One region of the Streptomyces capillispiralis genome, then DNA from elsewhere that is predicted to be linked to it. Evidence: predicted binding sites of a transcription regulator. Region 1 holds the regulator's gene; the other holds the start of a gene.
What was found. The regulator HspR, encoded in region 1, represses chaperone genes until heat shock. The targets are predictions, from matches to a motif close to TTGAGNNNNNNNNNCTCAA.
Positions count from the first base shown of each region.

Region 2: lon (endopeptidase La) is a predicted target of HspR. The motif match lies at 6,837-6,855, and genes of this name have one in related genera.

Region 1 is NZ_VIWV01000001.1:3,804,653-3,816,523, reverse strand. Features, by position in the region: gene FHX78_RS16230 ((Fe-S)-binding protein) at 1-1,318, opposite strand, end outside; gene FHX78_RS16225 (MraY family glycosyltransferase) at 1,666-2,703, shown strand; gene dnaK (molecular chaperone DnaK) at 2,797-4,641, shown strand; gene grpE (nucleotide exchange factor GrpE) at 4,638-5,309, shown strand; gene dnaJ (molecular chaperone DnaJ) at 5,346-6,521, shown strand; gene FHX78_RS16205 (heat shock protein transcriptional repressor HspR) at 6,528-6,977, shown strand; gene FHX78_RS16200 (sugar ABC transporter substrate-binding protein) at 7,255-8,361, shown strand; gene FHX78_RS16195 (helix-turn-helix transcriptional regulator) at 8,491-9,528, shown strand; gene FHX78_RS16190 (helix-turn-helix domain-containing protein) at 9,740-10,753, opposite strand; gene FHX78_RS36775 (hypothetical protein) at 10,859-11,005, shown strand; gene FHX78_RS16185 (Rieske (2Fe-2S) protein) at 11,007-11,342, shown strand; gene FHX78_RS16180 (pyridoxamine 5'-phosphate oxidase family protein) at 11,522-11,871, opposite strand, start outside.
Region 2 is NZ_VIWV01000001.1:2,714,301-2,726,171, forward strand. Features, by position in the region: gene FHX78_RS11095 (sensor histidine kinase) at 1-1,530, opposite strand, end outside; gene FHX78_RS11100 (protein phosphatase 2C domain-containing protein) at 1,926-2,711, shown strand; gene FHX78_RS11105 (MarR family winged helix-turn-helix transcriptional regulator) at 2,737-3,231, opposite strand; gene FHX78_RS11110 (lysozyme) at 3,460-4,287, shown strand; gene lon (endopeptidase La) at 4,400-6,814, opposite strand; gene FHX78_RS11120 (spermine/spermidine synthase domain-containing protein) at 6,966-7,658, shown strand; gene FHX78_RS11125 (response regulator transcription factor) at 7,781-8,521, shown strand; gene FHX78_RS11130 (HAMP domain-containing sensor histidine kinase) at 8,518-9,630, shown strand; gene FHX78_RS11135 (multifunctional oxoglutarate decarboxylase/oxoglutarate dehydrogenase thiamine pyrophosphate-binding subunit/dihydrolipoyllysine-residue succinyltransferase subunit) at 9,922-11,871, shown strand, end outside.

The DNA of each region.
Region 1 (11,871 bases):
TCTCCAGGTTCTTGAGCATCGTGCCCGCCTCGGAGGGGAAGGCGCTCTCGATCATGACCTGGTAGCGGCGCATGTCGACGATGTGGTCGACGTGCTCGATGTCGACGGGGCACTGCTCGACGCAGGCGCCGCAGGTGGTGCAGGACCACAGGACGTCCGGGTCGATGACGCCGTTCTCCTCGGCGGTGCCGATCAGCGGGCGCTCGGCCTCCGCGAGCGCGGCGGCGGGGACGCCGGCCAGCTGCTCCTCGGACGCCTTCTCCTCGCCCTCCATGGTCTTGCCGCCGCCGGCCAGCAGGTAGGGGGCCTTGGCGTGGGCGTGGTCGCGGAGCGACATGATCAGCAGCTTGGGGGAGAGCGGCTTGCCGGTGTTCCAGGCGGGGCACTGCGACTGGCAGCGGCCGCACTCGGTGCAGGTGGAGAAGTCCAGCAGGCCCTTCCAGGAGAACTGCTCGACCTGGGAGACGCCGAAGACGTCGTCGTCACCGGGGTCGGTGAAGTCGATCGGCTTGCCGCCGGAGGTCATCGGCAGCAGGGCGCCCAGCGAGGTGTCGCCGTTGGCGTTGCGCTTGAACCAGATGTTCGGGAAGCCCAGGAAGCGGTGCCAGGCGATGCCCATGTCGGTCTTCAGGGCGACCGTGATCATCCAGATGAAGGAGGTGGCGATCTTCAGGCCGGCGAAGAAGTAGGTGAGGTTCTGGAGCGTGGAGACGTCCATGCCCTCCAGCCACGACACCACCGGGTAGGAGACGAAGAAGGACGCCTCGTAGCCGTCGACGTGGTGCTGCGCGCCCTCGAGCGCGTGCAGCATGAAGATGCAGACGCCGACGACCAGGATGACGGTCTCGACGAAGTACGCCTGGCCGGTGTTGGAGCCCGCGAAGCGCGACTTGCGGCCCGGCTTGTCCGGCCGGGACAGCTGGCGGATGGCGATCAGGGTCAGGATGCCGACGATCGTCATGGTGCCGATGAACTCGACGAAGACGTTGTACGGCGCCCAGTCGCCGATGACCGGAAGCACCCAGTCGGCCCGGAACAGCTGGCCGATGGCGTTGACGATGGTCAGGAGCAGTGTGTAGAAGCCGATCGCCACGAACCAGTGCGCGATGCCGACGACGCCCCAGCGGTTCATCCTCGTGTGGCCGAGGAACTCCCTGGCCACGGTGATGGTGCGCAGCACGGGGTCGTTGGTCCGCGACCCGGCCGGCAGCGGCTGGCCGAGCGCCATGAAGCGGAAGATCTGCACGACGGCACGGCCGAACAGGGCGACGCCGACTGCCATGAGGACCATCGACACGATGATCGCGGCGAGTTGCATTACGGGGCTCCTCGGGCCTGCGAGGGGATTCGTCGGGGCTCCACTACGGCTTCCCCGAGATTACTAAGCGGTAACTTATGCAGTCCGTTCGAGACTACCCCCATCCCCTGCCGCACTGTAGCCGGGCGCGGGGTGATCTGAATCGCTGAGGGTTGCCTACTCCGGCAACCGGTCCTGCCGCCGTTCCGACGGCCGCTCCGATGGCCGGTTCGGCGGCCGTTCCGGTGGCCGGTTCGGCGGCCGTTCCGGTGACCCGTCGGGGCGACCCGGGTGGAGTCCCGGATGGCGTCCGGGATCCGATCGTGTTATTCGCGCTAAATCGGTCGATATGCCCCTAACTTATATCCGTGCTCTCCGGGATCGTCGCCACCGCCACCGCCCTGCTGCTGTCCGCCCTCCTCACGGCGCTGCTGCGGGCCCCCGTCAAGCGCCTGGGCGTCCTGGACCGCAGGCGGCGGCGGGCGGTGCCGCTGTCCGGGGGAGCGGCCGTCGTGCTGGCCACCGGCCTGGTCGCGGCCGCCGGTGACGCGGCCGGCGTCGCACCGCTCGGCGGCGGGGTCGGGAGGCTGCCGGCCGCCGCGGGCGGTGTCTACGTGCTCGGACTCGCCGTCGACCTGTGGCGGCTGCGGTGGTGGGTGCCGGTCGCCGGTACGGCCGTGGCGGCGGTGCTCGTCGTGCCGTACGGGGAGACCGGGGTGGTGGGCGGGCTGCTCGCCACGGCGTGGATCGTGGCGGTCACCGCCGCCTTCCGGGGCCTCGACCACGCCGACGGGCTGGCCGGCGCCGTGGGGGTGGTGACCGCCTTCGGGGTGGCGGCCTGCGCCGCGTTCGAGCTGATGGACGGGATCGCGCTGCTGCTGAGCGTGCTGGCCGCCGCCCTCGCCGGGTTCCTGCTGCACAACTGGCATCCCGCGCGGGCGTCCCTCGGGGCGGGCGGCGCGCTGTTCGCGGGGTTCGTCATCGCCTCGGCGGCCGTGTTCGTACGGGCCGGGCAGGGAATCGCGGCCGGAGCGGGGGTGTTGTTCGCCCTGACGGCCGTGGTGTGCGCCGACGCCGTGCTGGTGGTCCTCGCGCGGCGGCTGGCCCGGTGGCCCCTGACGCGGGGGCGGCCGGACCACCTCGGGCACCGGCTGCGGCGGCTCGGGCTCGCCCCCCGCGCGGTGACCGTGCTGCTCGGTGCCGGAGCGCTGGGCGGGGTACTGGTGGGGGTGTGCGCGCACACCGGACGGGTGTCCGGGGGTGCGGTGGGATGGGTCGCGGCGGTGGCCGCCGTCGTCGTCCTCGCGCTGGTGCGGCTTCCCGTCACCCCTGTTTTCCGCCCTCGTCAACGGACTGCCACCACATCGTCGCAGGTCACAGGCCAGTTGCGTGTAAGGAACGGATAAGAGTTGAGTCCGCTCGACTCAGCTCTGTTGACCCCGCGCCGGACGTCATGCATGCTTGAGTCCGTTCCACTCAAGTCAGCTGGAGGAATCGAAATGGCACGTGCGGTCGGCATCGACCTGGGCACGACTAACTCCGTCGTCAGCGTTCTGGAGGGCGGCGAGCCCACCGTCATCACCAACGCCGAGGGCGCCAGGACCACGCCTTCCGTCGTCGCCTTCGCCAAGAACGGTGAGGTGCTGGTCGGTGAGGTGGCCAAGCGCCAGGCCGTGACCAACGTCGACAGGACCATCCGGTCGGTCAAGCGTCACATGGGCACCGACTGGAAGATCGAGCTCGACGGGAAGCCCTTCAACCCGCAGCAGATCAGCGCCTTCGTGCTGCAGAAGCTGAAGCGCGACGCCGAGGCCTACCTGGGCGAGAAGGTGACGGACGCGGTCATCACCGTCCCGGCGTACTTCAACGACGCCGAGCGCCAGGCCACCAAGGAGGCCGGCGAGATCGCCGGTCTGAACGTGCTGCGCATCGTCAACGAGCCGACGGCCGCCGCCCTGGCGTACGGCCTCGACAAGGACGACCAGACCATCCTCGTCTTCGACCTCGGTGGCGGTACCTTCGACGTCTCCCTGCTGGAGATCGGCGACGGTGTCGTCGAGGTGAAGGCCACCAACGGCGACAACAACCTCGGTGGTGACGACTGGGACCAGCGCGTCGTCGACTACCTGGTCAAGCAGTTCCAGTCCGGCCACGGCGTGGACCTCGGCAAGGACAAGATGGCGCTGCAGCGTCTGCGCGAGGCCGCCGAGAAGGCGAAGATCGAGCTGTCCTCGTCCACCGAGACCTCGATCAACCTCCCCTACATCACCGCGTCCGCCGAGGGCCCCCTGCACCTCGACGAGAAGCTGACCCGCGCCCAGTTCCAGCAGCTGACCGCGGACCTGCTCGAGCGCTGCAAGACGCCGTTCCACAACGTCATCAAGGACGCCGGCATCCAGCTGTCCGAGATCGACCACGTCGTCCTCGTCGGCGGCTCCACCCGCATGCCCGCCGTCGCCGAGCTCGTCAAGGAGATGACCGGCGGCAAGGAGGCCAACAAGGGCGTCAACCCGGACGAGGTCGTCTCGATCGGTGCCGCGCTCCAGGCCGGTGTGCTCAAGGGCGAGGTCAAGGACGTCCTGCTGCTCGACGTCACCCCGCTGTCCCTCGGCATCGAGACCAAGGGCGGCATCATGACCAAGCTGATCGAGCGCAACACCACGATCCCGACGAAGCGCTCCGAGATCTTCACCACGGCCGAGGACAACCAGCCGTCGGTGCAGATCCAGGTCTACCAGGGCGAGCGCGAGATCGCGGCGTACAACAAGAAGCTCGGGATGTTCGAGCTGACCGGTCTGCCCCCGGCGCCGCGCGGCGTCCCGCAGATCGAGGTCTCCTTCGACATCGACGCCAACGGCATCATGCACGTGACCGCCAAGGACCTGGGCACGGGCAAGGAGCAGAAGATGACCGTCACCGGCGGCTCCTCGCTGCCGAAGGACGAGGTCGACCGCATGCGCGAGGAGGCCGAGCGCTACGCGGAGGAGGACCACAAGCGCCGCGAGGCCGCCGAGTCCCGCAACCAGGGCGAGCAGCTCGTCTACCAGACCGAGAAGTTCCTCGCGGACAACGAGGACAAGGTCCCCGGTGACGTCAAGACCGAGGTCGAGTCCGCCCTCGCCGAGCTGAAGGAGAAGCTCAAGGGCGAGGACACCGCCGAGATCCGCACCGCCACCGAGAAGGTCGCCGCCGTCTCCCAGAAGCTGGGCCAGGCCATGTACGCCGACGCCCAGGGCGCCCAGGCGGCCGGCGGCGCGTCCGCCGGTGCCGAGGGGACGAAGGCCGACGACGACGTCGTCGACGCCGAGATCGTCGACGAGGACCGTAAGGACGGTGCGGCGTGACCGAGGAGACCCCGGGCTTCGACGAGCAGTCGCAGCAGCCCGACGTCCCCTCCGACGACGCCGAGCCGAAGGCCGCCCCCACCCCCTCCGCGGAGGAGGGGGCGGCCCCGGCCGGGGACACGGGCCAGGACGCGGCCCTGGTGGCCCAGCTGGACCAGACCCGCACGGCGCTCGGTGAGCGCACGGCGGACCTCCAGCGCCTCCAGGCCGAGTTCCAGAACTACCGCCGCCGTGTCGAGCGGGACCGCATCGCGGTCAAGGAGATCGCCGTGGCGAACCTCCTGACCGAGCTGCTCCCCGTCCTCGACGACGTCGGCCGCGCGCGGGAACACGGCGAACTCGTCGGCGGCTTCAAGTCCGTCGCGGAGTCGCTGGAGACGATCATCGCCAAGATGGGCCTCCAGCAGTTCGGCAAGGAGGGCGAGCCCTTCGACCCGACGATCCACGAGGCCCTGATGCACAGCTACGCGCCGGACGTCACCGAGACGACCTGCGTGGCGATCCTGCAGCCGGGGTACCGCATCGGCGAGCGCACCATCCGCCCCGCGCGGGTGGCCGTCGCCGAGCCGCAGCCGGGCGCGCAGACGGCCAAGCCGGCCGAGGAGGGCTCCGAGGCGCAGGCGGACACGGCGGAGAACAAGGAGAGCGGTGGCCCGGAGGAGGGCTGACGTCGACACTCACGCAGGGAAGGAGGGACGTCGGGGATGAGCACCAAGGACTTCATCGAGAAGGACTACTACAAGGTCCTCGGCGTCCCCAAGGACGCCACCGAGGCCGAGATCAAGAAGGCGTACCGGAAGCTCGCCCGCGAGTTCCACCCGGACGCCAACAAGGGCAACACCAAGGCGGAGGAGCGGTTCAAGGAGATCTCCGAGGCGAACGACATCCTCGGTGACCCCAAGAAGCGCAAGGAGTACGACGAGGCGCGCGCGCTCTTCGGCAACGGCGGCTTCCGCCCGGGGCCGGGCGCGGGCGGCGGCAACTTCAACTTCGACCTGGGCGACCTCTTCGGGGGCCAGCCCGGCGGCCAGGCGGGCGGCGGCTTCGGCGGCGGCCTCGGTGACGTCTTCGGGGGCCTGTTCAACCGCGGCGGCGCCGGCACCACGCGGACGCAGCCCCGGCGCGGCCAGGACATCGAGTCCGAGGTGACGCTGAGCTTCACCGAGGCGATCGAGGGCGCGACCGTCCCGCTGCGGATGTCGTCGCAGGCGGCCTGCAAGGCCTGTTCGGGCACCGGCGACAAGAACGGCACACCGCGCGTGTGCCCGACCTGCGTCGGCACCGGGCAGGTCGCCCGGGGCAGCGGCGGGGGTTTCTCCCTCACCGACCCGTGCCCGGACTGCAAGGGCCGCGGTCTGATCGCCGAGGAGCCCTGCGACATCTGCAAGGGCAGCGGCCGGGCCAAGTCCTCGCGGACCATGCAGGTGCGCATCCCCGCGGGCGTCAGCGACGGCCAGCGGATCCGGCTGCGCGGCAAGGGCGCACCGGGCGAGCGCGGCGGCGCGGCCGGCGACCTGTACGTCGTCGTGCACGTCGGCACCCACCCGGTGTTCGGCCGCAAGGACGACAACCTCACCATCACCGTCCCGGTCACCTATCCCGAGGCGGCGCTCGGCGGCGAGGTGCGGGTCCCGACGCTCGGCGGCCCCCCGGTCACCCTGAAGCTGCCTCCGGGCACGCCCAACGGGCGGACCATGCGGGCCCGAGGCAAGGGCGCGGTCCGCAAGGACGGCACCCGCGGCGATCTGCTGGTCACCGTGGAGGTGAGTGTTCCCAAGGATCTGACGGGGAAGGCTCGTGACGCGCTGGAGGCGTATCGCGAGGCGACCGCGGAGGAGGATCCGCGGGCGGAGCTGTTCCAGGCCGCGAAGGGAGCTTGATTGCAGATGGACGGCCGTCGACGCAACCCTTATGAACTGACCCAGGACACCCCGGTCTACGTCATTTCGGTGGCGGCCCAGCTCTCCGGCCTGCACCCGCAGACACTGCGTCAGTACGACCGGCTGGGACTCGTCTCGCCGGACCGCACGGCCGGCCGGGGCCGGCGCTACTCGGCCCGCGACATCGAACTGCTCCGCCAGGTGCAGCAGTTGTCGCAGGACGAGGGCATCAACCTGGCCGGGATCAAGCGCATCATCGAACTGGAGAACCAGGTCGCGGCCCTCCAGGCCCGGGTGGCCGAAATGCAGGACGCCCTGGACGGTGCGGCGGCGGCGATGCGTCAGCGCGAGGCCGCGGTGCACGCCTCGTACCGCCGCGATCTGGTCCCCTACCAGGAAGTGCAGCAGACCAGCGCGCTCGTGGTGTGGAGGCCGAAGCGGCAGCAGTCCGACTGACCGCGGATGCGAAGTGCCGCGCGGGGCCCGGAGGTTCACCGAACCCTCCGGGCCCCGTCGCGTGTGCGGGTCCACATCCGTGTGCACGGTATGGCCGCGTGTCCCCAAGATGCACGTCAGGTGTCCGCAGGTCTTTCACGAGTTCAGCGCACGGTGCTGTGTCCATCTCGTTAAGTGGTTGCCCTTGACGCCGACGGGGGCTGAAGCGTTGGCTTTTCAGTCACATGGGCCACAAAGCTGTGCCCACGTCCGGAACGCACCTGAAGTGAGCCCTCGCATGCGTCGTATCGCCATATCCGTGGCCGCCACCTCGATGTCCGTCATGCTCGCCGGCTGCGGCGTGCTCAACGCGACGGGGAGCAGCGACGACGCCGGCCCGACCAAGGGCGACGACATCACCGTCGGGCTGCTGCTCCCGGAGAAGGCCAACACGCGGTACGAGCAGTTCGACTACCCCATCTTCAAGACGAAGGTGGAGTCCCTCACCAATGAGAAGGGCCGCGTCGAGTACGCCAACGCCGAGGCGGACGCCGGCAAGCAGGCCACCCAGCTGCAGCAGATGATCGACGAGAAGGTCGACGTCATCGTGCTGGACGCGGTCGACGCGCACGCCATCGCGGACGGCGTGCAGAAGGCCAAGGACGCGGGCATCCCGGTCATCGCCTACGACCGGCTGGCCGAGGGACCGATCGACGCCTACATCTCCTTCGACAACGAACTGGTCGGCGAGGTGCAGGGCCGCTCCCTGCTGGAGTCCCTCGGGGACGACCTCAGCATCACCGACAAGGTCGTGATGATGAACGGCTCGCCGACCGACCCGAACGCCAAGCAGTTCAAGGCGGGCGCGATGTCCGAGCTCAAGGGCAAGGTGACGATCGCCAAGTCCTTCGACACCAAGGACTGGAAGCCGGAGAACGCCGAGGCCAACATGGCCGAGGCGATCAACGCGATCGGCGCGGCGAACATCGAGGCGGTCTACTCCGCCAACGACGGCATGGCGGGCGGCATCGTCAAGGCACTCAAGGCCGCCGGCGTGACCGACCTGCCCCCGATCACCGGCCAGGACGCGGAGCTGGCCGCGGTGCAGCGGATCCTCGCCGGCGAGCAGTACATGAGCGTGTACAAGTCCTACCCGGAGGAGGCCGAGAGCGCCGCCGAGATGGCGGTGGCCAAGGTCCAGGGCCGGGACATCCAGTTCGACGCGCAGACCCGCGACCGGGTGGACAGCCCCACGACCAAGGACATCCCGGCGCAGCTGGTGCCCGTGGTCGCGCTGACCAAGGAGAACATCGAGGGCACCGTGATCGCCGACAAGATCTACGAGGTGTCGGACATCTGCACCGCGAAGTACGAGGCGGCCTGCGCGGAGATCAACCTGAAGTAGCCGCCCCGTCGATATTCGGCCACCCCGCCGGTCTCCTGGCCGGCGCCGGGCGGAGGTGTGTTGCACAGCCGGTTCCGGCCGCGCATAGTTGCGCTGCGGAAAGTGGCTGAACCGGGGGTGGGATGGGCGATGGCCGGGCACGGGACGGACGAGCATCCACACGGTGCTGACCGACTGTGCGAGGCCGGGGATCGTGTGTATTCCCGGGCCGTACGGCGCGGACGGCTGCCGCGCCGGGACGCGGAGCCGGTGCCCTGCCTGCTGGAGCTGGCCCTGCTGCACCCGGACCCGGACGACATGGACTACCTGGTGCCGACCGCCCCGCAGGAGGTCATGACCCGGCTGCTGCGCGGGATGTACGACGAGATCAGCGCGAGCCAGCGCCGGGTCGGCTCCGCCGTCGAGGCATTCGAGTGGTACGCCGGTCTCGGCTGCCGCGCACCCGCCTCGCCCCCCGCGACGACGGAGGGCCCGGCGATCCGGGTGCTGGACGGGCTGGCCCGCATCCAGGCGGCGATGGACGAGGCGACCCAGGCGTGCACCACCGAGGTGCTCACCGTGCAGCCGGGCGGCATCCGGCGCGAGGCGGAGCTGTCGGAGGGGCTGCACCGGGCGATGGCGCTGCGCGGCCGCGGCGTGCGGATGCGGGACCTCTACACGCACGTGGCCCGGCACGGGCACGGGCTGCTGACCTATCTGGAGCTGATGGGCGACGCGGTGGAGGCCCGCACGCTGGACGAGGTGGTCGAGCGGCTGATCCTGTTCGACCGGACGGTGGCCTTCATCCCCGCCAACGCCGAGCGCACCATGGCGCTGGAGCTGCGGCACCCGGCACTGGTGGAGTACCTCGGGACGGTCTTCGACCGGCTGTGGCGGCTCGCCATCCCGCTCACCGCCCCGCTGCCCGACACCGGCATCGAGGGCATCTCGCACCGGGAGCAGTCCATCGCCGCGCTGCTGGCGGAGGGCCACCAGGACGCGGTGATCGCGGAGCGGCTGGGCATCAGTGTGCGCACCTGCCGGGCCCACATCGCCCGGCTGTCGGAGACCCTGGGCGCGGCCAGCCGTACGCAGCTGGGCGTGCGCATCGCGCAGACCGGTCTGGACGGCCCGCGCGGACCGGTGCCGCTGACGCTTCCCGAGCAGGGGTCCCGGAACGTCCGCTGAGACGCACGGGCGCGGCGACGGGCCGGACGGCGGTGCCCCGGCGGCCGTGAGGGCGGATGTGCGGCCCTGCCGGAGGGTCCGGGCGGTACGACGCCGGGCCCGCCCCGTCCGGCGGCTCCAGGCGTCGTCGCGGGCGCCGCGGGTGCTGTGCGGCCGGCTTCCGGTCCTGCGGGACCCGCTGCGGGGCCCGGGCGGGGGATCCGCCCTCGGCTCACTCCTCCTGGTGCAGGATCCCCGACTGGGCGATGAGGTAACCGAGTTGGGCGCGGCTGCCGCTGCCGAGGGTGGCGGCGAGCTTGGCGATGTGGGCGCGGCAGGTGCGGACGTTCATGCCGAGCCGGCGGGCGATCGCCTCGTCGACATGCCCCTCGACGAGGAGTTTGGCGATGGAGTGCTGGATGTCGGTGATGCCCCCGGGGGCGGTCTCGTAGGGCGCGCCGGCGCTCAGCGGCACCGCCCGGCTCCACATGAACTCGAACACCTTGATGAGGTAGCGGACCAGTCCGGGCTGGCGTATCTCCAGGGCGACCTGCTGGTCGTCGCGGGTGGGGATGAAGGCGACCGACTCGTCGCAGACGATGAGGCGTTCCACCACCTCGTCGATGGTGCGGTACTCCACCCGGCCCGCGGAGAGCTGTTCGACGTAGGCCCGCTTCTCCGGGCTGTAGCGGGCGGTGTGCTGGTAGAGCGTTCTGATGCGCACGCCCCGTTCGATGAGGGGCTTGTCCCGTTCGAGTCCCTGGATGATGCTGCGTTCGGAGAAGCGGTCGTCACTGGGCTGGATGGTGAGCATCTCGGTCCGGCACTGGGTGGCGGCCAGGTTGAGCGCGGCGTTGATCCGCTCGCTGCCCTCGAGCACGGCGATCGAGTTCTCGGAGGTGACGGCCTGGGTACCCAGGGCCATGAACGGCTCGAAGGCGTCCGCGAGCCGGATCGACAGCCGCCGGCGTTCGGCGATGTCGCGTTCGATGGGGTGCAGGCGCTGGGCCAGGGCGAGCGCCGGCGGCACCGGGCGCAGCCAGTTCTTGTCGTCCGGGTCGGGGTGCAGCAGGGCCAGTTCCATCAGGCAGGGGGCGGCTTCCGCTTCCTCCCGTGCGACCCTCCCCACACGCAGCGCGTTGGCATAAAGTCGGCCGCCTGCCTCGCACAGTTCGGTCACCGCATGGGGATGCTCCGCCTTAGTCTGATTTGCCACGAAATCTCCACCCCCCAGGGTCCTGAACATGCAGGAACATGATGCACCGATTGTGTGGCCATGACGTGTTCGAATGAGCCATCGTCTTATCTGACGGGGGAACGAGGAGACTTTCACGTGAGGACGAAGCCGACTATGCGCAAGAGACTGCTTCGCTCGGTGCTCGCAGCCGCCCTCTCCGCCGTCGCGGCCTTCGGAGCGCTGAGCGGTTACTCCGACGCGAAGAGCGGGACACAGGCCGACAGCCACTGGCCGTCGATCGTCGTCGACTCGGGGCGTTGATGTGACCACTCCACCCGACGACCGCTCCTTCCGCAGGGAGATGGCGACCGCCTACCGGTCCGGATGGCACTTCATCGACCTGGTCACCGCCATCCCCCACAGCGGTGACTCGTTGATGGTGACCGTCTTCGGCGAACCGGTCGTCGTCACCCGCGACGAGGACGGAGACGTACGGGCGTACCGGTGCCTGCGGCGGCCCCGGGGGGCGCCGAAGCCCGTGCGGTGTGCCATCCGGTACGGAATGATCTTTGTGAACCTGGACCAGCGGGACCGCCGGCAGGCGGAGTCCGACTCCCCTGCCCCCCGGACCATCTCGGCCACCCCCCGCAGTGCCTGACGCGATTCCCCCGTCGTAACAGATCGCTCAGGTGCTTCCCCCCGCAGCGGCGTCACCGTGACCTGAACACGGTGACGCCGCTGCAGTTTTGCGTGACATTTCCCGGTATCGGCCAGATCGCGCTATGGCTGAAAAGGGTCGCTGGATGTGACGAACTATTCCTCCCGACCCGCCCGGCCTCACCCCCGGCCCAGGGCGCGGGTGAGCGCGATCTCGATCACCACCCGTGCGGGGTTGGGTGACGGCGTCCGGCCGTAGCGCTCCGCGTACCGCCGTTCCGCCTCCGCGACGCGCTCCGGTTCGGCGCGGACCACGGCCCGCCCCTCCAGCGTCGCCCACCGCCGGCCGTCCACCTGGCACACCGCCACGGCCGCGCCCTCCGCCCCCGCCGCCCGCACGTGCCGCACCTTCGCGCTCGACGTGTTCGCGACCACCCGGGCCAGCCGCGCCTCGGGGTCGTACGTCACCGCCACCGGGACGACGTGCGGCGTGCCGTCCGGGCGGAGGGTGGTCAGCGTGCACAGGTGCT
Region 2 (11,871 bases), 1.1 Mb from region 1:
GGCCAGCCGGTCCGGGTCGTCCTCCCGCTCCTCCAGCCCCTCGATGACGCCGAGCTGCCGCTCGACCAGCCCGAGCGTGCGCAGCGCGAGGCTGACGAACGTGCTGCCGATGCTGGTGCGCAGCCGCTCCAGGTGGGCGGTGGACTCGGCGAGTTCGGTGCGCAGCTCCTCGCGGGCGTCGGCCATCTTCTGCCGCTGTCCGACGAGGTGCTTGCGGTCGGCCTCCAGGGTGGCGATCCGCTCGGCGAGCGCGACGGCGTGCGCGTGCAGGGTGTTGACGGAGCGGACGACCTGGGCGAACTCGTCGTTGCGGCCGGTGAAGGTGACCGGCTCCTGGCTCGTGGGGTCGTCCGCCCCGGCGAGGCGGGCGGAACCCCGGCGCAGCACGGACAGCGGACGCGTGAGCGTGCGGGCCATCGCGGTGGCGATGCCGATCGTGAGCAGCATCAGGGCGCCGAGGACGGCGATCCGGATCTCCAGCTCGGTGACGTCGTCGTCGCGCAGCTGGGCGAGGTCCTTGGTGCGCTGCTCGAAGAGGGCGGACTCCACCCCGCGCATCATCTCGATCCGCGCGGTGAGCGCGGCCCGCAGCTTCTTGGTGTCGGTGTCGAGTTCGCCGTCGGAGAGGGACGGTTCGTCGGTGAGGTCCGCGAGGTACTTCTCGGCGGAGCCGACCTCGGGGCCGGTGACCGTGGAGTCGTAGGAGGCGCGGGAGCTCTTGGGCGCGGTGTCGCGGAAGTCGGCGAGGGCCGCGTCGGAGCGCAGCCGCGCCTGGAGCGCGGCGGCGGTCAGCTCGTCGCGCCGCTCGGTGTCGGCGTCGGAGGAGCCGCTGGTCGTGGAGGGCAGGCCGGTGATCGGGTCGATCACGGTCCGCGTGCTGCTCGGCACGTCGAGCGCGGCGAGCAGCAGTCCGCGGGTGGCGGCGGCCTGCTGGACGGCGGAGTCCAGTTCGGCGAGCGCGTGGGCGCCGGAGCCGGCGCGCGGCGGGGTCTGCTCCGCCAGCTGTTCGGCGAGCCGGTGCAGTTGGGTGATGGCGGTGGAGTACGCCTGGTGCGCCTCCAGGGCGCTGCTCTTGCCGGTGAGCGCCGCCCGGCGCACGGCCGCGATGGCGTCGAGGTCCTCGCGCAGCCCCCGCGGGGTGTCGGTGTCGGCGCGCAGTTCCTCGACCTGCCGGTCGACGCGGGCGCTGTGCTCCTCAGAGGGCGCCCGGGACTTGGAGCGGCCGGCCGCGATGTAGGGGACGACCTCGTCGCGTTCGTCGGCGAGGGAGTGGGCCAGCGTGAGGGCGTCCTGGGTCCGCTCGGCGAGCGTCACCAGTTCCTGCGCGTCATGGAGCTGCCCCGAGGCCGTGAGCACGGAGGGTGCCCCGGCGCCGGCGATCGCCGCGGCCACGACCGCCACGGCCACGATGAGCCGGTTGCGTACGTGGGTGGGGCGGCCCCTGCCGACGGTGGGCGTCTGCTCGTCCCCCGCGGGGGCCGTCTGCTTGCCTTTGCGACGAGGCCGCGACTTCTGCACCGGTGCTCGCATTCCTGACTCGTGTACCCGTGGGCCCGGGTGACGCTCCGTCAACGGATTCGGACGTCCGACCCGAGCGCTCGACCGCGCTCGGGCAGCGGGGCGCCCCCATCGCTCCCCGACCCTCCCAGTGCCCGTGGACAGTGGATGCGCATCACCTGACCCGCCACTCGAAGGAGTGAACATCGGACGTGAGTTGGGGAGCAAGTTCCGTTGCCCCCGGCAGCGGCCGTGTCCGGCCCGCCGGTTGGACGTCTGCGGCGGGCGGTGGCAATATTCGCCGCCACGCCTTCCCGGAGCACTGCATTCCCTCCCAAAACAGGCGCCTGACCTGCGCGGCTGCGGGGAAGGGGCGGCCCTCGGCGGCCCGCGGCGCCCCATGTGAAGGGCTCGTGCAGACTGGCCGGATGCGTACGGAACTTGTTTCGGAGCCCGGCGATCCGGGCCGCCCCAACGAGGACTTCGCGAGCGTCGGACTTCCGGCCTCCGGACAGGGCGGTTCGCTCGTGGTGCTGGACGGGGTCACGCCACCGGGGGACGGGGGCGGCTGCCTGCATTCCGTCCCCTGGTACACCGCCCGGCTGGGCGGGGCGCTGACCGAACTGACCGTTTCCCTCCCGGATGTTCCCCTGGCCGAGCTGTTGTCCCGTGCCCTGACCCGTACCGCCGGGAGCCACTCGGCAACCTGTGACCTTTCTCACCCCCGCACGCCCCAGGCGACGGTGGCGCTGGCCCGCTGGTCACCGGCCTCGGTCGAGTACCTGGTCCTGTCGGACTCGGCGCTGCTGGTCGAGTCCCCGGGCGGCGCGGTCACCGCGCTGGTGGACGACCGGCTGTCCCTGCTGCCCCGTGCGGCGCTCACCAGTGAAAGCCTGGTGGACGCCACTCTGCGTAACCGGGAGGGCGGCTTCTTCACGGCGGCGGCGGATCCCTCGGTGGCCTCCCGGGCGGTCACCGGTTCGCTGCCGCGCGGCGAGGTGCGCGCCCTGGCCGCGCTGACGGACGGTGCGGCGCGCTGGGTGGAGCGGTTCCACCGGGGCGGCTGGGCGGACTGTCTGACGCTGGTGCGCAAGGAGGGCCCGCAGGCCCTGGTGGACCGGGTGCGCACGCTGGAGCGGGCGGACGCGGACCGGGTGCCGCCGCGCCGGGGCAAGATCCACGACGACGCGACGGTGGTCTACGTGGAGCTGTGACGGCCCGGGGGCCGCCGCCCGCCGGTCATTTCTCCATGCCCCGGTTCAGCTGGTTCAGCAGTCGGGCCAGCTCGGTGACCTCGGCCGGGTCCCAGTCGGCGAGCCGGCCGGCGTAGCGCGCGCGGCGCGCCTCACGGACCCGGCGCACCCGGTCGTGGCCCTCCTGGGTGAGGGCGACCAGCCAGGCCCGCCCGTCGGCGGGGTCCGGTTCGCGGGCGACGAGCCCGAGCTGTTCCAGCGCGCGCAGCTGGCGCGACATCGTCGCCTTGCCGACGCCGATGTAGGCGGCCAGCTCGGTGGCCCGCTGCCGGCCGCACTCATCCAGACGGACCAGCAAGCCGTACGCGGACGGCTCCAGGTCGGGGTGGACGGCGCGGGCCATCTCCCCCTGGCTGGCCCGGGCGCGCCGCAGCAGCACCGTCAACTCGCGTTCCAGCGCGAGGAATCCGGGCTGGTCCACACCGGGTGCGGGCTCCGGGGAGGGGGCCTGTCCCGCGCCGCCGTTTCCGTCTTCGTGCACGTCTGATCCTGCCTCGGTCTTCCGGTTCCGGAGGTGTCCCGCCAAGTGGCGACGTCGTCGCGGCTCCGCCAGTATTTCGCAGGCGTAGACCAACGGCAGCGCGTGGACGCCCGCCCTGTCGTGGTCCACGTGCGCAGGTTCTCCAGCAGGCGATGACACGGCAGGCCCACACCTCGCGATGTGGGTCACCTTCCGGGTTTACCCCCACAGACCTTTCGGAGATACGCCATGCCCGTGCACAGATCCGGCTTCACCCGTATACCCGCGCTCGCGACCGCCGGTGCGGTCCTGCTCGCGGTGCTCTCCCTCCCCCAGACGGCCGCCGCGACCGGGTCCTCCCCCGGCGCCCCTCCCCGCGGCTCCGCCCACATGGGCATGGGCGTCCTCGCCCACGACGGCCGGGGCGGCCCGCCCACCGCCCGCACCGCCACCCAGACGGAGGGGGTGGACGTCTCCAGCCACCAGGGCAACGTGGACTGGGCGACGCTGTGGAACAGCGGGGTCCGGTGGGCCTACGCGAAGGCCACGGAGGGCACCTACTACACCAACCCGTACCGCTCCCAGCAGTACGGCGGCGCGTACGACGTCGGCATGATCCGCGGCGCCTACCACTTCGCCACGCCCGACACGGCGGGCGGCGCCGCCCAGGCCGACTACTTCGTCGACCGCGGCGGCGGCTGGACGGCGGACGGCCGGACCCTGCCGGGCGTGCTCGACATCGAGTGGAACCCGTACGGCGCCGCGTGCTACGGCAAGTCGCCGAGCGCCATGGTGAGCTGGATCCGCGACTTCCTGGACCGGTACCGGGCCCGCACCGGCCGCGACGCCGTCATCTACACGGCCACCAGCTGGTGGAAGCAGTGCACCGGCAACCACGCCGGCTTCGCCGCCGCCCATCCGCTGTGGATCGCCCGGTACGCCTCCGCCGTGGGCGAACTGCCCGCCGGCTGGGGCGCGTACACGATGTGGCAGTACACCTCGACCGGGCCGGTCGTCGGGGACCACGACCGGTTCAACGGCACCCTGGACCGGGTACGGGCGCTGGCGCTGGGCTGACCGGCCGCCCGTACCGCCCCCGGCGAGGCCGCCCGGGACGCGCCCCCGCGCGGCGAAGGCCCGAGCCCCCCTCACGGGGCCGCCCGGGCCTTCCCTCGTCCGGCCGCCTCCGTCACGCGGCGACCGGAACCTCCGGCGTGGCGCCGTTCACGGCCGGCGCCAGCGCCAGCTCCAGCACCTGGCGGACGTCGGTGACGGCGTGGACGTCCAGCTTCTCCAGCACCTCCGCCGGGACGTCGTCCAGGTCGGGCTCGTTGCGCTTGGGGATGATCACGGTGGTGATCCCCGCGCGGTGCGCGGCGAGCAGCTTCTGCTTCACCCCGCCGATCGGGAGCACCCGCCCGGTCAGCGAGACCTCGCCGGTCATCGCCACGTCGGTGCGCACCAGCCGGCCGGAGAGCAGCGAGGCCAGGGCGGTGGTCATGGTGACGCCCGCGCTCGGGCCGTCCTTGGGCACCGCGCCCGCCGGGAAGTGGATGTGCACGCCCCGGTCCTTCAGGTCGCCCACCGGCAGTTCCAGCTCGGCCCCGTGGCTGCGCAGGAAGCTCAGCGCGATCTGCGCGGACTCCTTCATCACGTCACCCAGCTGGCCGGTCAGGGTCAGGCCCGCCGCGCCGGTCTCCGGGTCGGCCAGGGACGCCTCCACGTAGAGGACGTCACCGCCGGCGCCGGTCACCGCGAGCCCGGTGGCCACGCCGGGGACGGCGGTACGGCGCTCGGCCGGGTCCTGGGCGGACTCGGGCACGTGGCGCGGCCGGCCGATCAGGTCCCGCAGGTCGCCGTCGGTCACGGTGAAGGGCAGCTCCCGCTCGCCCAGTTCGTGCTGGGCCGCGACCTTGCGCAGCAGCCGCGCGATGGACCGCTCCAGGGTGCGCACCCCCGCCTCACGCGTGTACTCGCCGGCCAGCCTGCGCAGCGCGCCCTCGTCGATCGTCACCTCGTCCCGGTCCAGCCCGGCGCGCTCCAGCTGGCGCGGGAGCAGGTGGTCGCGGGCGATGACGACCTTCTCGTCCTCCGTGTAGCCGTCGAGGCGGACCAGCTCCATGCGGTCGAGCAGGGCCTCGGGGATGGCTTCCAGGACATTGGCCGTGGCGAGGAAGACCACGTCGGACAGGTCCAGCTCGACCTCCAGGTAGTGGTCCCGGAAGGTGTGGTTCTGGGCCGGGTCGAGCACTTCGAGCAGGGCCGCGGCCGGGTCGCCGCGGAAGTCGGAGCCGACCTTGTCGATCTCGTCCAGCAGGACGACCGGGTTCATGGAACCGGCCTCCTTGACCGCCCGGACGATCCGGCCGGGCAGCGCGCCGACGTACGTGCGCCGGTGGCCGCGGATCTCGGCCTCGTCGCGGACGCCGCCGAGGGCGACCCGGACGAACTTGCGGCCCATCGCGTGGGCGACGGACTCGCCGAGGCTGGTCTTGCCGACGCCGGGCGGGCCCACCAGGGCCAGCACGGCGCCGCCGCGCCGGCCGCCGACGACGCCGAGGCCCCGGTCGCTGCGCCGCTTGCGCACCGCCAGGTACTCGGTGATCCGCTCCTTCACGTCGTCCAGACCCGCGTGCTCGGCGTCGAGGACGGCCCGGGCGCCCTGGATGTCGTAGGCGTCCTCGGTGCGCTCGTTCCACGGCATCTCCAGGACCGTGTCGAGCCAGGTGCGGATCCAGGAGCCCTCGGGCGACTGGTCGGAGGCGCGCTCCAGCTTGTCGACCTCCTTGAGGGCGGCCTCGCGGACCTTCTCCGGCAGGTCGGCGGCCTCCACGCGGGCCCGGTAGTCGTCGGACTCCTCGCCCTCCTTCTCGCCGTTGAGCTCGCGCAGCTCCTTGCGGACGGCTTCGAGCTGGCGCCGGAGCAGGAACTCGCGCTGCTGCTTGTCGACGCCCTCCTGGACGTCCTTGGCGATGGTCTCGGCGACGTCCTGCTCGGCGAGGTGGTCGCGCAGCTGCTGGGTCGCGAGCCTGAGGCGGGCGACCGGGTCGGCGGTCTCCAGGAGCCGGACCTTCTGGTCGGTGGTCAGGAACGGCGAGTAGCCGGAGTTGTCGGCGAGCGCGGAGACGTCGTCGATGGCCTGGACGCGGTCGACGACCTGCCAGGCGCCGCGCTTGCGCAGCCAGGCGGTGGCGAGCGCCTTGTACTCCTTGACCAGTTCGGTGACCTGCCCCGGCAGCGGTTCCGGCACGCTCTCGTCGACGCGGGTGCCCTCCACCCACAGCGCCGCGCCCGGCCCGGTGGTCCCGGCGCCGATCCGCACGCGGCCCCGGCCGCGGATCAGTGCGCCGGGGTCGCCGTCGGCCAGCCTGCCGACCTGCTCGACCGTGCCCAGCACGCCGGTGCCGGCGTAGGTCCCGTCGACGCGTGGCACCAGGAGCACCCTGGGCTTCCCCGGCTCGGCGCCGGCGGCGGCCTGGGCGGCCTCCACCGCCGCGCGCACCTCGGAGTCGCTCAGGTCCAGCGGAACCACCATCCCGGGCAGCACGACCTCGTCGTCGAGCGGCAGCACAGGCAGGGCGAGCGGTGTGGACTCAGCAGCCATGATCTCCCCTTCGGCAGTCAAGTTGAGTTATGCCGACTCAATGCACGTGAGCCGCCGAATGTTCCCAGAGCCGCGTTCGCTCTCAGCGATCACCGGTCCGGGGCGCTCGCCGCCCGGCCGCCGCGCGAAACCGAGCTGTCAGGATGAACGCATGTCCACCCCGTACGACATTCCCGAAGTCCTGGACCGCCGCGAGGGCCCGTACGGCGAGGTCGTGCTGCGCAGGCACGGCGGCCTGCTGCAGATCATCGCCAACGGCTGCTTCCTGATGGACACCTCCGACGGCCGCTCGGAGCGACGGCTGGTCGACGCCGCGCTGGCCGCCCTCGACCCCGCCGGGGCGGACGGGGAGCCCGGTCCGCACGTCCTGATCGGCGGCCTCGGCGTCGGCTTCTCGCTCGCACACGCCGCCGCACAGCCCCGCTGGGGGCGGATCACCGTGGTGGAGCGCGAACCGGCGGTCATCGGGTGGCACCGCGCGGGACCGCTGGCCGGGCTCTCCGCGGAGGCGCTCGCCGACCCCCGCACGGAGATCGTCGAGGCGGATCTCGTCGCGTTCGTCAATGAGACATCCGCCACGTTCGACGCGCTGTGCCTCGACATCGACAACGGCCCCGACTGGACCGTCACCGAGGACAACGGAGGGCTCTACTCGCCGGCCGGACTGGCAAGCTGCGCAAGGGTGTTGAGGCCGCACGGGGTACTCGCGGTCTGGTCCGCCAAGCCGTCCCCGGAATTCGAGGGAACCTTGCGGAATGCCGGGTTCCAACAGGTGCGTACCGAAGAGATCCCCGTTGCCCGGGGCGTTCCGGACGTCGTGCACATCGGCGTCCGCCCTGGATAGCAATGGTGCGGTGACTCCCCGTACGCTGCTGCCCTGACGCGGATCATTCAAGCGTCAATCGCAGTCATGCGCAGATCACGGATCACCCCACGGTTCCGGAAAGCACACTTCAGGGGCGGGCGATGGAGCAGACACACACCTCCCACAACGGCACGGCGACGACCACCCCCGGCGCTCAGCGCAGGGTTCTGGTGGTCGAGGACGATGCGACGATCGTGGACGCCATCGCGACCCGCCTTCGCGCCGAGGGATTCCTGGTGCAAACGGCGGGCGACGGCCCGTCCGCGGTGGACACGGCAGAGGCCTGGCAGCCCGACCTGCTGATCCTCGACATCATGCTGCCGGGCTTCGACGGACTGGAGGTCTGCCGTCGCGTGCAGGCCCAGCGTCCGGTGCCGGTACTGATGCTCACCGCGCGCGACGACGAGACCGACATGCTGGTCGGCCTGGGCGTCGGCGCCGACGACTACATGACCAAGCCCTTCTCCATGCGGGAACTGGCGGCGCGCGTGCATGTGCTGCTGCGCCGCATGGAGCGGGCGGCCCTCGCGGCGACGACCCCGCGCAGCGGCATCCTGCGCCTGGGCGAGCTGGAGATCGACCACGCGCAGCGCAGGGTGCGGGTGCGCAGCGAGGACGTCCACCTGACGCCCACCGAGTTCGACCTCCTGGTGTGCCTGGCGAACACGCCCCGCGCGGTGCTCTCCCGCGAGCAGCTGCTGGCCGAGGTCTGGGACTGGGCGGACGCCTCCGGCACCCGGACCGTGGACAGCCACATCAAGGCGCTGCGCCGGAAGATCGGCGCCGAGCGCATCCGCACCGTGCACGGCGTGGGCTACGCCCTGGAGACGCCGACGCCATGAGCGACGGGCCGACCGGACGCCGAGACCACGGGCAGGCGCCGCCCTGGGGCGGTGTTCGCCCGTTCTCGATCAAGACCAAGCTGGGTGCGCTGGTCGTCGTCTCGGTCCTGATCACCACCGGACTGTCGGTGATCGCCGTGCACACCAAGACGGAGCTGCGCTTCATCACGGTCTTCTCGATGATCGCCACCCTGCTCATCACGCAGTTCGTGGCGCACTCGCTCACCGCGCCGCTGGACGACATGAACGCCGTGGCCCGGTCCATCTCGCACGGCGACTACACCCGCCGGGTCCGCGAGAACCGGCGGGACGAGCTGGGCGACCTGGCCCAGACGATCAACGCCATGGCCGACGAGCTGGAGGCCCAGGACGCCCAGCGCAAGGAGCTGGTCGCCAACGTCTCGCACGAGCTGCGCACCCCCATCGCGGGGCTGCGCGCGGTGCTGGAGAACATCGTCGACGGCGTCACCCAGGCCGATCCCGAGACGATGCGCACGGCCCTGCGGCAGACCGAGCGCCTGGGACGGCTCGTCGAGACGCTCCTGGACCTGTCCCGCCTGGACAACGGCGTCGTCCCGCTGAAGAAGCGCCGGTTCGAGGTGTGGCCGTACCTGTCCGGCGTGCTCAAGGAGGCCAACATGGTCGCCTCGGCCCGCGCCGGCATGGCCTCCGGCTCGGGCAGCCACACCCGTACGGACGTCCATCTGCACCTCGACGTCTCGCCGCCGGAGCTCGTGGCGCACGCCGACCCGGAGCGGATCCACCAGGTCGTCGCCAACCTCATCGACAACGCGGTCAAGCACAGCCCGCCGCACGGCCGGGTGACGGTCAGGGCGCGGCGCGGCACCCAGGCGGAGTCGCTGGAGCTGGAGGTGCTGGACGAGGGTCCCGGCATTCCGCGAACCGAGTGGCACCGCGTCTTCGAACGGTTCAACCGCGGCAACGTCAACCGGCCGCACGGCCCGGGCAGCGACGGCGGCACCGGACTCGGCCTGGCGATCGCCCGCTGGGCCGTCGATCTGCACGGCGGCCGGATCGGAGTGGCCGAATCCGAGCGGGGATGCCGGATTCTTATCACCCTTCCGGGAGCCTCACCCGCGTCGAATTGACGTAGGGTTCGAAGCGGAGCCGCAAGATCCATCCGTGTTCGCGCTGACGGACACGTGTGATCAGGCAGAGGCCCGCGCGAGCTGCGCGTCGAGGCCCGTTCCAGCGATCCCGCGCACCCGGCGAAGAACCGGAACCACGCTTGTTTCCCGCCATTTCCTGCGCCGAAACACCCGCTGAGATGTGACTTACGCGACGATGAACGGGCCCGGCCTGACCTTCTCGCCCATGGGGGCGTAGCCTTTATTTCCGCTGTCCATCACCTTGTGAAGCGGAAGAGGGCGGTTGCCGCCGTGTCGCCACAGTCCCCCAGTAACTCGAGCATCTCCACCGACACCGACCAAGCGGGCAAGAGCCCCGCTGCGGCGTTCGGTGCCAACGAGTGGCTCGTCGACGAGATCTATCAGCAGTACCTCCAGGACCCGAACTCGGTGGACCGAGCCTGGTGGGACTTCTTCGCCGACTACAAGCCGGGCGCGCCTGCGGCCTCGGCTCCGGCGGGTAACGCGGCCACGGCGGCCGCGGGGACCACCACCGCTCAGCCGGCCGCTCCGGCCCAGCCGGCCGCGCCCGCGCAGCCCGCCGCCGCCGCGCAGCCCGCCGCCAAGGCCCCGGCGCAGGCTCCCGCCCCGGCCCCGGCCGCCGCGCCCGCGGCTCCCGCCGCCAAGCCGGCCGCCGCACCCGCCGCCGCCAAGCCCAAGGCAGCGCCCGCGAGCGAGGCCAAGGCCGGTCCCGAGCAGGTCACCCTGCGCGGCCCGTCCGCCGCCGTCGCGAAGAACATGGACGCCTCGCTGGAGCTGCCCACGGCCACGTCCGTGCGCGCGGTCCCGGTGAAGCTGCTGTTCGACAACCGCATCGTCATCAACAACCACCTCAAGCGGGCCCGGGGCGGGAAGATCTCCTTCACCCACCTCATCGGCTACGCGATGGTGCAGGCCATCAAGGCCATGCCGGCGATGAACCACTCGTTCGCGCGGGTGGACGGCAAGCCGACCCTGGTGAAGCCGGAGCACGTCAACCTCGGTCTGGCCATCGACCTGGTGAAGCCCAACGGCGACCGCCAGCTGGTCGTCGCGGCCATCAAGAAGGCCGAGACGCTGAACTTCTTCGAGTTCTGGCAGGCCTACGAGGACATCGTCCGTCGCGCCCGCGACAACAAGCTGACGATGGACGACTTCACCGGCGTCACGGTCTCCCTGACCAACCCCGGTGGCCTCGGCACCGTCCACTCCGTGCCGCGGCTGATGCCCGGCCAGTCGGTGATCATGGGCGTCGGCGCCATGGACTACCCGGCGGAGTTCCAGGGCACCTCCCAGGACACCCTGAACAAGCTCGGCATCTCGAAGGTCATGACCCTCACGTCGACCTACGACCACCGGGTGATCCAGGGTGCTGCCTCCGGCGAGTTCCTGCGCCAGGTCGCCAACCTGCTGCTCGGTGAGAACGGCTTCTACGACGAGATCTTCGAGGCGCTGCGCATCCCCTACGAGCCGGTCCGCTGGCTCAAGGACATCGACGCCTCGCACGACGACGACGTCACCAAGGCCGCCCGCGTCTTCGAGCTGATCCACTCCTACCGGGTCCGCGGCCACGTCATGGCCGACACCGACCCGTTGGAGTACCGCCAGCGCAAGCACCCCGACCTGGACATCGTCGAGCACGGCCTCACCCTGTGGGACCTGGAGCGCGAGTTCGCCGTCGGCGGTTTCGCCGGCAAGTCCCTGATGAAGCTGCGCGACATCCTGGGCGTGCTGCGCGACTCGTACTGCCGCACCACCGGCGTCGAGTTCATGCACATCCAGGACCCCAAGCAGCGCAAGTGGATCCAGGACCGCATCGAGCGCTCGCACACCAAGCCGGAGCGCGAGGAGCAGCTGCGCATCCTGCGCCGGCTGAACGCCGCGGAGGCGTTCGAGACCTTCCTGCAGACGAAGTACGTCGGCCAGAAGCGTTTCTCCCTGGAGGGCGGCGAGTCCGTCATCCCGCTGCTGGACGCGGTGCTGGACTCGGCCGCCGAGTCCCGCCTGGACGAGGTCGTCATCGGCATGGCCCACCGCGGCCGGCTGAACGTGCTCGCCAACATCGTCGGCAAGTCGTACGCGCAGATCTTCCGCGAGTTCGAGGGCAACCTCGACCCGAAGTCGATGCACGGCTCCGGCGACGTGAAGTACCACCTGGGCGCCGAGGGCACCTTCACCGGTCTGGACGGCGAGCAGATCAAGGTCTCCCTGGTCGCCAACCCC